2 regions of the Paenibacillus sp. KACC 21273 genome follow, and region 1 is predicted to be linked to the other one. Evidence: predicted binding sites of a transcription regulator. Region 1 holds the regulator's gene; the other holds the start of a gene.
The links. Region 1 encodes NrdR, which represses ribonucleotide reductase genes. Its sites were predicted from a motif close to AACACNATATATNGTGTT; they were not measured.
Positions count from the first base shown of each region.

Region 2: a site for NrdR is predicted at 2,581-2,598, ahead of nrdI (class Ib ribonucleoside-diphosphate reductase assembly flavoprotein NrdI). Genes of this name have one in related genera too.

Region 1 is NZ_CP117876.1:3,733,572-3,738,958, forward strand. It holds gene PQ460_RS16380 (aldo/keto reductase) at 1-437, opposite strand, end outside; gene PQ460_RS16385 (tautomerase family protein) at 438-833, opposite strand; gene PQ460_RS16390 (LysR family transcriptional regulator) at 1,000-1,881, shown strand; gene nrdR (transcriptional regulator NrdR) at 2,090-2,569, opposite strand; gene PQ460_RS16400 (lytic transglycosylase domain-containing protein) at 2,693-3,256, opposite strand; gene coaE (dephospho-CoA kinase) at 3,253-3,849, opposite strand; gene mutM (DNA-formamidopyrimidine glycosylase) at 3,859-4,704, opposite strand; gene polA (DNA polymerase I) at 5,250-5,387, opposite strand, start outside.
Region 2 is NZ_CP117876.1:4,417,146-4,422,532, reverse strand. It holds gene PQ460_RS19375 (galactokinase) at 1-617, shown strand, start outside; gene PQ460_RS19370 (glycoside hydrolase family 64 protein) at 762-2,138, opposite strand; gene nrdI (class Ib ribonucleoside-diphosphate reductase assembly flavoprotein NrdI) at 2,788-3,156, shown strand; gene nrdE (class 1b ribonucleoside-diphosphate reductase subunit alpha) at 3,143-5,227, shown strand.

The DNA of each region.
Region 1 (5,387 bases):
AGCTCATGTAATACAAATAACGTTTCTTCCAGTGGAGTATGAGGATCGAACTCATGTACTTGATACAGATCGATATAATCGGTTTGCAGACGTTGGAGCGAATGGTCGATCTGTTGTGTAATATGCTGGCGTGACAATCCTTCGTCCATCTTGCCCTCACCCATACGCATGCCTACTTTGGTCGCAAGTATAACCTGATCTCGTTTTCCTTTAAGAATATTCCCAATCATCTGCTCGCCTAATCCATCTCCGATATGATCGATATCTTGTCTTTTCCCATAAAAGTTAGCAGTGTCGATCAGAGTCATACCGATATCTAGACTATGATCTATAATACGTTGTGAAGCAGATGCATCGATCCATCTTCCAAATGCCATCGTTCCCAGACCTACTTTGGATACTGGAATATTCGATTTACCTAATATCTGCTTATCCATTCAATTGTTCTCCTTAACCATCTGCGCGAGTCCACTTCCAAATGACCAGTCTTCGAATTCAGTCTCGACCAATATGATAAATACATCTTCGATCCGAATACCGACTTTTTGTGCTAACGCTGTTGCTAACTGTTTATACAGATTTGTCTTCTTGACCACGCCTCGACCAGACTTCAAGGTAATCTGGATATATAATAATCCATCTGAACGATCTCCTTGTAAATAGTGTCGATCATATACAAACTGTTCTGGTTGATGACTATGAAAGACTTGAAAACAATCATTCTCCGGTACATCACAACAATCGATTAAAGCCGATAAAATAACCTGACTCATCTGTTGTAACTGTTCTGCATTATACTGATTATGCATATAACTTACTCTTGTAAATGGCATATCGCTGATCCTCCATACGATTGAATTGGTTGATACTGATACAAGCTTTTATGAATACTATGATTGTATCTATATTCTCTTTATTTATATAATAGATAATAATCATAAAGATCATTCATTTTACCGATGAAGATAGCAAAAGAAAAATGTACTAAGGAGATGTACTATGGATTTAACAGAATTGATTGCTTTTCAGACCGTGATGCAAGAAGGTACTTTTGCTAGAGCAGCCGAAAAGCTGAATTATGCTCAATCAACAATTACTAACCAGATCAAACGATTAGAAAAAGAATTAGGATTGACTTTGTTTTATCGTAATTGGGAAGCGACCTTAACACCTGCCGGGCAACGATTTGCTGAACAAGTCGATCAATTAATCCATCACTGGCGGTATGTCGGTGATATAGCCAAGCAATTGAATGAAGAAGAAATAGGTACTTTACAGATTGGTGTCACAGAGACATGGGCAGATCGTTATTTGCCTGCTATTTTATATCAATTTCGACAATATCGACCCAAAATCACTTGTGAGATTATAGTAGGTAATTCGGCTTTTTTGCAAGAGTGTCTACAACAGGAGAAAATATCGTTAGCTTTATGTGCAGATTCGGAGTCGTCTCACGATTATGTATTTGAACCTTTACAACAAGAATCAATCTCGCTAATTATACCGGCTAATCATGTATTGGCGAATACCCAAGCAGTGACTATACATGAATTATTATCACATTTGTTGATTATCGGACAATCGTCGTGCAAGTATCGCTTTCAGGTGGAAAAAGCTTTTAGAACGTATGAGCAAGAACCGTTATTTTACACAATTAATCAACTTTCTTTAATTCCGCTTTATGCTGAACAATTAAATGGGATCGGGATTGTACCGTCTTCTTTGAGTGTAGATGATACGTATACTGTTTTACCTTTTCCTTCTGTAAATCACCATTTGCAGATTGGCATTTTACAACCCCGGCGTATAAAATATAACAGCGGTATGCAGCAACTGTTTGTAGAAGAAGTTCGGAAGTATTTTAAAAATCTCCGTGAATAGTAATCTTCAATTTGATGTGGATTCAATCATAAATCGTAGTCGCTTCCATGCTTTTATAAAGAAATCGCCATGTATAAATATAAGAGCACAAGAATAAGCAATATACCAAAAAGAGCACTCTACTTGTTACTGTAGAAGTGCTCTTTTTTTGAAATATACAATAGACGTTCATACCTTTATTAGCAATCTTAATGCGATCTAACAGCAATTAGCTATTTGAGCTATCGCTCTCGTCTTCTTTTGACAGCAGACCTTTGAGTTCTTTCATAAACATATTAATATCTTTAAATTGACGATATACCGAAGCAAAACGTACATAAGCTACTTCATCGACAGGGTACAACTGTTCCATGACTAATTCGCCTACAGCACGACTTTCCACTTCTGCCATCGCTGTAGTATGTAGACTTTTTTCCACTTCAGAGACGATCATATCCAGTTGATCTACCGATACCGGACGTTTCTCACAAGCACGAATCAGACCGCGCAGGATTTTGTCACGACTAAATTCTTCACGACTTCCATCTTTTTTGATCACAATTAGCGGTGTTTCTTCCACCATCTCGAACGTCGTAAATCGGCGATTGCAACTTTCACATTCGCGTCTACGACGAATCGATTTATTATCATTGGCTGGACGGGAATCCAGCACCTTGGTTCCATTGTGACTGCAATATGGACATTTCATTGCTCACGTCACTTCCTTTCTCGCCAACCGTTCATTCGGACATCATTTCAGTTAAGTTCATGCATATATATTCAGGATGTGAGTAAATATGAGTTACAGAATCCAACATAGTGCTTGTTCGATCTAAAAGGCATCGTATAATTCAGTATACTGCTTATAATAATATAATACACGTTGGACATAATGTCTCGTTTCCCCGAAAGGAATATCTTTGACATCTTCTAATGTACCGTCCCATTTGCCGGAACTTAGCCATGATTTTACATTACCAGGACCTGCATTGTAGGCAGCAATTACAGCGATTTTGTTACCGCCGAACTGACGATTAAGCTGTCTAAGATACCATGTACCAATCTGAATATTCGGATCGATCTCATGCTTGACCGTTTCCAGTGACATGTTGTCCAAGTGTGCTTGCTCCATAATCCATTGCGCCGTATTCGGCATCAGTTGCATAATACCGAGTGCGCCTTTTTTGGATTCCATACTGGGCTTAAAGTTAGTCTCGACTCGAATAATAGAAGCAACTAGAAAAGGATCGACTTCATAAGCAGAAGCATGAGCACGAATCTCTTCTTTATACTCTATCGGATAAATCCATCCTAGCCAGCGACTATTGAAAAAAACCACAATCACAACAAGCACGAATAGCGGTAAAAGAAATCGTTTACGAACCAATTTCTTCATGAAAGACCTTTACTCTGCCAGAACTGTTCCAATTGAGCATACGTGTCCTCAAGGGTACCGCTATTATCAATTACAATGTCAGCTACTTTTTTCTTTTGCTCAATATCCATCTGAGCGTTAATCCTTTTCCAAGCTTGTTCTTCAGTAAGTCCATCACGTGAGATCAGACGCTGTAATTGAACAGGCTGAGGCACATATACGACCATAATCTGATCAAACGTATAGACCCCTTTGGCTTCCAACAACAGCGGAATATCTGCTACAACCAATGTATCCGGATACTGCTGTTCTAATTCTACCGTACGTGTCTGAATCAATTCACGAATCGCAGGATGGGTAATATCTTCAAGCGACTTCCGTTCTTCGGGATGGGTGAAGATATGTTCCCCTAACTTTTTGCGATTCAGTGTTCCGTCTGCTTGCAACATGTCTGTGCCGAAGCGTTGTACCACTTGAGCCAGCACAGGATGATTCGGCATCATCACTTCCCGCGCAATCAGATCCGCATCAATCAGCTTGGCTCCTTTGGATGATAACCATGCCGAGACAGAACTTTTACCTGTGGCGATTCCTCCGGTTAACCCGATATTCATGATATCACCTCAATGTTTCTGACGAGTAGGTAGCGGCTGACACACCGGACAAAAGTGTGTTCCTCTTCCGCCGACAACCGTCTTCTCGACAAGTGTTCCGCATTCATAACAAGGTTCTGCTTTACGACCGTAAATACGTAGACTGTGCTGGAACATGCCCATTTCGCCTTGACCATTTACATACGACTTGATCGACGAACCACCTGCTTCTACAGCATCCGCAAGTGTGGATACTATCGCTTCATGCAGACGAGTTAATTGTTCTGCTGACAATGTATTAGCAATCTGCTCTGGATGAATCCCCGAACGGAACAACGCTTCATCGACATAAATATTTCCGATCCCTACCACATACTTCTGATTAAGCAATACAGGCTTAATCATCGTACGGCGCTTGCTCATCATATGGATAAATTGCTCTGCTGTAAATTCCGGTGCAAGAGGTTCAAGCCCCAGATGCATCAGTGGCTTCGACTGCAAATCTTCATCTTTTTTGAACAAATGCATTGTACCGAATTGACGAACATCTTTGTACCGAAGTTCAGTACCGTCTGTAAAATGAAAAATCACATGAGTATGCTTCTCAACAGGTTCATCCTGAGTATAAACTCCATAGCGTCCTTCCATACGTAAATGAGAAACCAATACCAAATGATCCATCACAATACGCAAAAACTTCCCGCGACGCTCTACTTTCTCAATCGTATGCCCTTGAAGCTCTATCTCAAACTGCTTATGATCATCTGGCAATTGAACAATACGTGGTAAAGATACCGTAACATGATCAATCGTTTTGCCGGCAACCAAGGTGTTTAACGTGCGTCTAACTGTTTCTACTTCCGGCAATTCCGGCATAACCTTTCACCTTACCTTTAATATAATAAATTTATGAGTTTTAAAATCATCACACTGCATCGTTATACGAATAATTAAAAGATAATGAAAGCAAAACAAATCACTCTCAAATAAGTAATCATAAAACACTTTAATAAGTGAAATTATAACTAGTAGAACTAATATGAATTTGAGAAAATGATACCCATACATCACTAAATAATAACTTAAAGTCACATGTCAAAATTACTTATCTCAAAAACACAAACCTCAAATTTTTCCCCAAACAAAAATATTCAGCGAGCTGAATATCACTGCTCTCAAACTGCTGCACCCTCCACCAGCGCAGCGACGTGGATGCTCTTCTCCATGCTCGGAGTGGAGGTCAAAGAAATGATCCGATAGAAGCGAAGCGTTCGCCTTTAAAGATTGGATATGACTGCTACAGCAGTGATTCAAGTATCCAATCTTTAACAGCGATCGTAAGGATCATGTCTTTGACGGAACGAATCACCATTCCACCTCCAAGCATCCCTCGCTTCTCTACCCTTTTAATTATAGACTATTTACTTCGCTTCATACCAGTTCGCGCCATAGCTTACTTCAGCTTTGAGTGGAACCGATAAAGACAATGCTTTTTCCATTACTTCTGGTACCAATGTCTTCATTTGTTCTAGTTCATCAGCAGGAACTTCAAATACCAA
Region 2 (5,387 bases), 680 kb from region 1:
CTGCGATTCAACATGTACCGTATGATTTCAATGCACAAGGGTATGAAATGGTCATTGTGAACACAGGAGGCAACCATGCCGATCTGACTGCTGACTATGCTGCGGTACCGGAAGAAATGAAGGCGGTTGCGGAAGCGCTGGGTCATGAAGTGTGTCGTCAGATTACGCTGGAAGAAGTATACAGCAATCTAGCAAGCCTTCGTGAACAAACAGGCGATCGTGCTATATTGCGTGCACTGCATTTCTTAGAAGAAAATGATCGTGTGGATGAGCAAGTGAAAGCACTACAATCGAACGAATGGGATCATTTCTTAGAGTTGATCACCGGCTCTGGTAATTCATCATGGAAATGGCTTCAAAACGTATATCAAGATTCTCATACCCGTGAGCAAAGTATTTCGATCGCTTTGGCAATCACTGAGATTTTCTTGAAGCAAAAGCAAGCAGGCGCTTGTCGTGTACATGGTGGCGGATTTGCAGGTGTCATTTTGACTATTTTGCCAAAAACATTAGTTAGTGAATATACAGCATTGATCGAAAAAACGTTAGGCACCTCTACGTATATCATCAATGTACGTCAACATGGATCCATCTGCTTGAACAACCACCTCAATTAAAGAATACATTTTTGTAACATCTATTTTAGAATCATCTACCTGATATTTTACAAACCAATCACTGAAAAAAAGCCTGCTTCTACACCGTCAAATTAACATTGACCGTAGAAGCAGGCTTTTTATATCACGCAATTATAGATACGTTTACCAGCCGACGCGGATAATCAATCCTTTTGGATCACCCACTTCAAGATAGGAAGCTTGTTGATTGTAATCATCATAAGCAAATCCATATGCTAAGCGGTTGATACTGTGATCATGCCAGAACTTCGCGTAGTAATTAGCAGGTGCAGCTTTGTAATATTGAGCAGGATTATTCCAATTGGCTTGGTTGTCATACACATGTCGATTGATCGCTGAACATGTACCTGAATCCTCTGCCAGTCGACCATTACATAGTAGGATCTCCTGCGTGCTGTAATTGCTGTATCCAGCAAAATAATTAGCTTGCGTACCATTTACCCCGAATGCGCCATGAATCGGTGCTACGATACGATACGGAGCTTGTACATCGGCAAGAGATTGGAAGGCAGCCGGAACTTCACTCCGATACTTACTAAATAGACCTGCACGTGTCTCGGATTCCAATTCACCTACTGTTTGATCATAATTACCTGCACGATTGACAAGGCGGTGTTGTAAAGGAAATCCAAAACCATCTACACGAGTAGTATTTCCATGATATCCTGTACCGTCTACAGTAAATTCAACAAAGTCAAAATAGATATTACGGTTCGGATCAGCTGTATTATTAATATCAGGCCCTGCGAATCCATCATCATATGTTTTGATATAACATGGAGAGCCTACGCAGATAAACATCCGCCCAGAATCAATTTTGGGCATACTCACCCAGTTGATCTGACTGATCGTGCTATAAATGTTAGCGTAATTCACTCCGTTCTTGGTTAAATGCCCTGTCGCATTATTGAGAGCCGTCGAGATCGGTTTCAATTGACCGTTGTTATCAAGATAACTCCATTGTTTGGTGGCAGGATTAATTCCTAGAATCCCCCAATAGATCTGATTATCAGCATAAGCACCTTTGGTACCATTTAATAATTTGAAAGATAATGCTCCACTCCCTGTAGCGTTTGGTATAGATGACGCTGGGATACTGTAGATCGAATTGTCACCTGTTCCAGGATTGGGAGGTGGGGTTGAGCCTGTTGTGACTGTATAGCTAAATTTCGATGTGTCATAAGCGGCTGTTCCATTATTGTACGTAAATGAATATTGAATCACCTGACCGGATGATACACTGGCGACATTTTGTACATAACGTTTAGATCCACTGTCATAGGTCATTCGTAGATTTTGCAGATTACCCGAGTTCACCGAGTAGTGCACATCGACCCAGGAAGTATTTACGTTGGAAGAGAACCAGATAGTGGCTGTTGTCCCGGATGTAGTAACCCCTTGAGTATAATCTGCTGCCGATACCGAAGATGATGCTGGTGGAAAAAGACTGCTGACAAGAACAAGCATAGATAAAAGCAAGAAGTAACCCATTTTCTTCATACACATATCCTCCTATTCAAATTGTATGCGATTCCACGTTCGCTTTTAATTATTTCAATATATGGTAATAAATACAATACAAAAAGCATGTGTAATTCTCCTGTGTATTTCTATGCTAAGATTTCTTAAATTAAAGAAATTTTTATTTGCTTTTTTGTTCAATAACAGCTAAAGTTTTATACTTGAGCGTCTAAATAGACCGGAATTTATGTTCATTTTAGAGTGAATTTATGTTCACTGCATAATCTGGAAATGTTCGGCAAAAGTTAAACGATATGTACTATATCTAGTATGTCAAGAAAATTATTTTTTTATAAATGATTATCGCGATGTATGTAAAATACGTGTTCAAAGAAGTGCCCGTTTTACTTGATATTTTGAAAAAATAGACCGTTTTTAAGGCATGTTTGGGCCGAGATGTAGACCTTCAGTTCCTATTGACAACACTATATATAGCGTATATCTTTGATAAAGCCTTCTATATATTGCGGTTATGATGTTTGAGCAGGTAATATATAGGTTATAGCTAATTATACGTGCTAGAGTAGATAACACTTATATGATATTAGATCATTGTTATCTGTATTTATATAGTGATTGAACGGATGAACAGTACTACATATTGAACCGAGAAGGAGATGTCACAACCATGCTAATTGCTTATGATTCCAAAACAGGCAATGTAAAACGATTTATCAACAAATTAAAATTACCTGCTGTACAAGCTGTACAGATTGATGAGGCGCTGACGTTGGATGAACCTTTTGTACTGGTAACGTACACAACTGGATTTGGTCAGATTCCTGATAAGGTAGTTCATTTTTTGGAGAGAAATCACAATCGCCTGATCGGAGTTGCAGCAAGTGGCAATCGTAATTGGGGAGACAAATTCGCTCGGAGTGCTGATCTAATCTCAGAACGTTATAATGTACCGGTTGTGTACAAGTTCGAATTAGCAGGTACAACAGGAGACGCACAACGATTTCAACAGGAGGTAGATAAAATTGCGGCATATTGAATTGAACAACTTACTGATGCAACGGGACGAGAGTGGATTTTTCCGTTTGGATAAAGATAAAGAAGCAGTTGTAGAATATATGGAAGAGGTAGCTCGTAAAAGTATCAACTTCCCGGACACCAAAACCAAAGTACGTTATATGATCGATAACGATTATTATGAAGATATGTACAAAAACTATACTTCTCAAGATGTAGAAGAAGTATATGCGATTACACACAGTTATGATTTCCAATTTCCATCTTATATGGCGGCTTCCAAGTTCTACACAGATTATGCAGTGAAAACGAATGACCGTAGTCAATACTTGGAACATTATGCGGATCGTGTCGCAGTCGTGGCGCTTCACTTGGGACGCGGGGATGCGGATAATGCCAAAACTCTTGCCAAATCCATGATGGAACAACGTCTACAACCAGCAACACCAACATTTTTGAATGCAGGTAAAAGTCGTCGTGGTGAAATGGTCTCTTGTTTCTTGTTAGAAATGGATGACTCTTTGAACTCGATTAACCATGTACTAAACACTTGTATGCAATTATCGAAAATTGGTGGCGGTGTAGCGGTTAACTTGTCCAAACTTCGTGGACGCGGTGAGCCGATCAAAGGTGTTGAAGGTGCAGCAAAAGGAATTATGCCTGTATTGAAACTGATGGAAGATGCTTTCTCCTATGCAGATCAAATGGGTCAACGTAAAGGTTCTGGGGCAGCGTATTACAACATTTTCGGCTGGGACGTTATGGAGTTCTTGGATAGCAAAAAAATCAATGCAGATGAGCGTACACGCCTCAAAACATTGTCAATCGGTCTTGTTGTACCGAATCGCTTTTACGAATTAGCAGCAGATAATGAACTATTGCATGTATTCGCACCTTACAGTGTATACAAAGCGTATGGTAAATATCTGGATGATCTAGATATCGATGAAATGTACGATACATTGCTTGCTGATGATCGTGTCAAAAAGAAAGCAATCATGAGTGCTCGTGATATGCTAACCAAAATCGCAAGTGTACAATTAGAATCCGGTTATCCGTATATTATGAACAAAAGTAATGCGAATAACGGTCATGCACTAAAAGATATCGGATCGATTCGTATGTCTAACTTGTGTACAGAAATTTTCCAATTACAAGAAACATCTGAGATTACTGATTATGGTCAAGATGATGTTATTCGTCGCGATATTAGCTGTAACTTGGGTTCACTTAATATGGTAAACGTCATGGAACTTGGCAAAATTCGTGAATCCGTTCATGAAGGAATTATGGGTCTAACATCGGTTAGTGATATGACAGATATCGCTAATGCACCGGGTGTAGCCAAAGCAAACCGTGAAATGCACTCTGTGGGTCTTGGTGTTATGAACTTGCATGGTTACCTTGCTAAAAACAAAATTGCGTATGAAAGTGACGAAGCAAGAGACTTTGTTCGTACTTTCTTTATGATGATGAATTTCTACTCATTAGAGAAAAGTATGGAAATTGCTCGTGATCGTCAAACGACTTTTGCTGATTTTGAAAAATCAGAATATGCAAAAGGAACGTACTTTGATCGTTATTTAGAAATTGATTATCGTCCAGCAACAACACGTGCAAGCGATTTGTTCGGCGATATGTATATCCCAACACCAGCAGACTGGCAAAACCTGAAAGCTGATGTAATGAAACATGGTCTATATCATGCTTACCGTTTGGCAATTGCGCCAACAGCAAGTATTTCATATATCCAAAATGCAACATCTAGCGTAATGCCGATTGTAGAACAAATTGAGACTCGTACGTATGCGAACTCAACGACTTACTATCCAATGCCATATATGCAACAGGATAACTATTTCTACTACAAATCTGCTTACCAAATGAATCAATTTAAAGTATTGGATCTGATTGCTGAAATCCAAAATCATGTCGATCAAGGAATTTCAACAGTACTTCATGTAGGTAGCGATGTAACGACTCGTCAATTGGCTCGTTATTACCTGTATGCAGCACACAAAGGTCTAAAATCACTTTACTATACACGTACCAAATTGCTTAGCGTAGAAGAGTGTATTACTTGCTCGGTATAATCTTTTTCGGTAGTTGATTATAAAATAATATCTATAGTTATGCAGTATACAAGAAAGCCTTTTTAGGCTTTTTTGTATGCTTTACGTGCTTGGCAATATTAGCACGATCGGATTCAAATGAACCATGATTTTTGCCCGGTATCATATCTTTCAGCAAGCG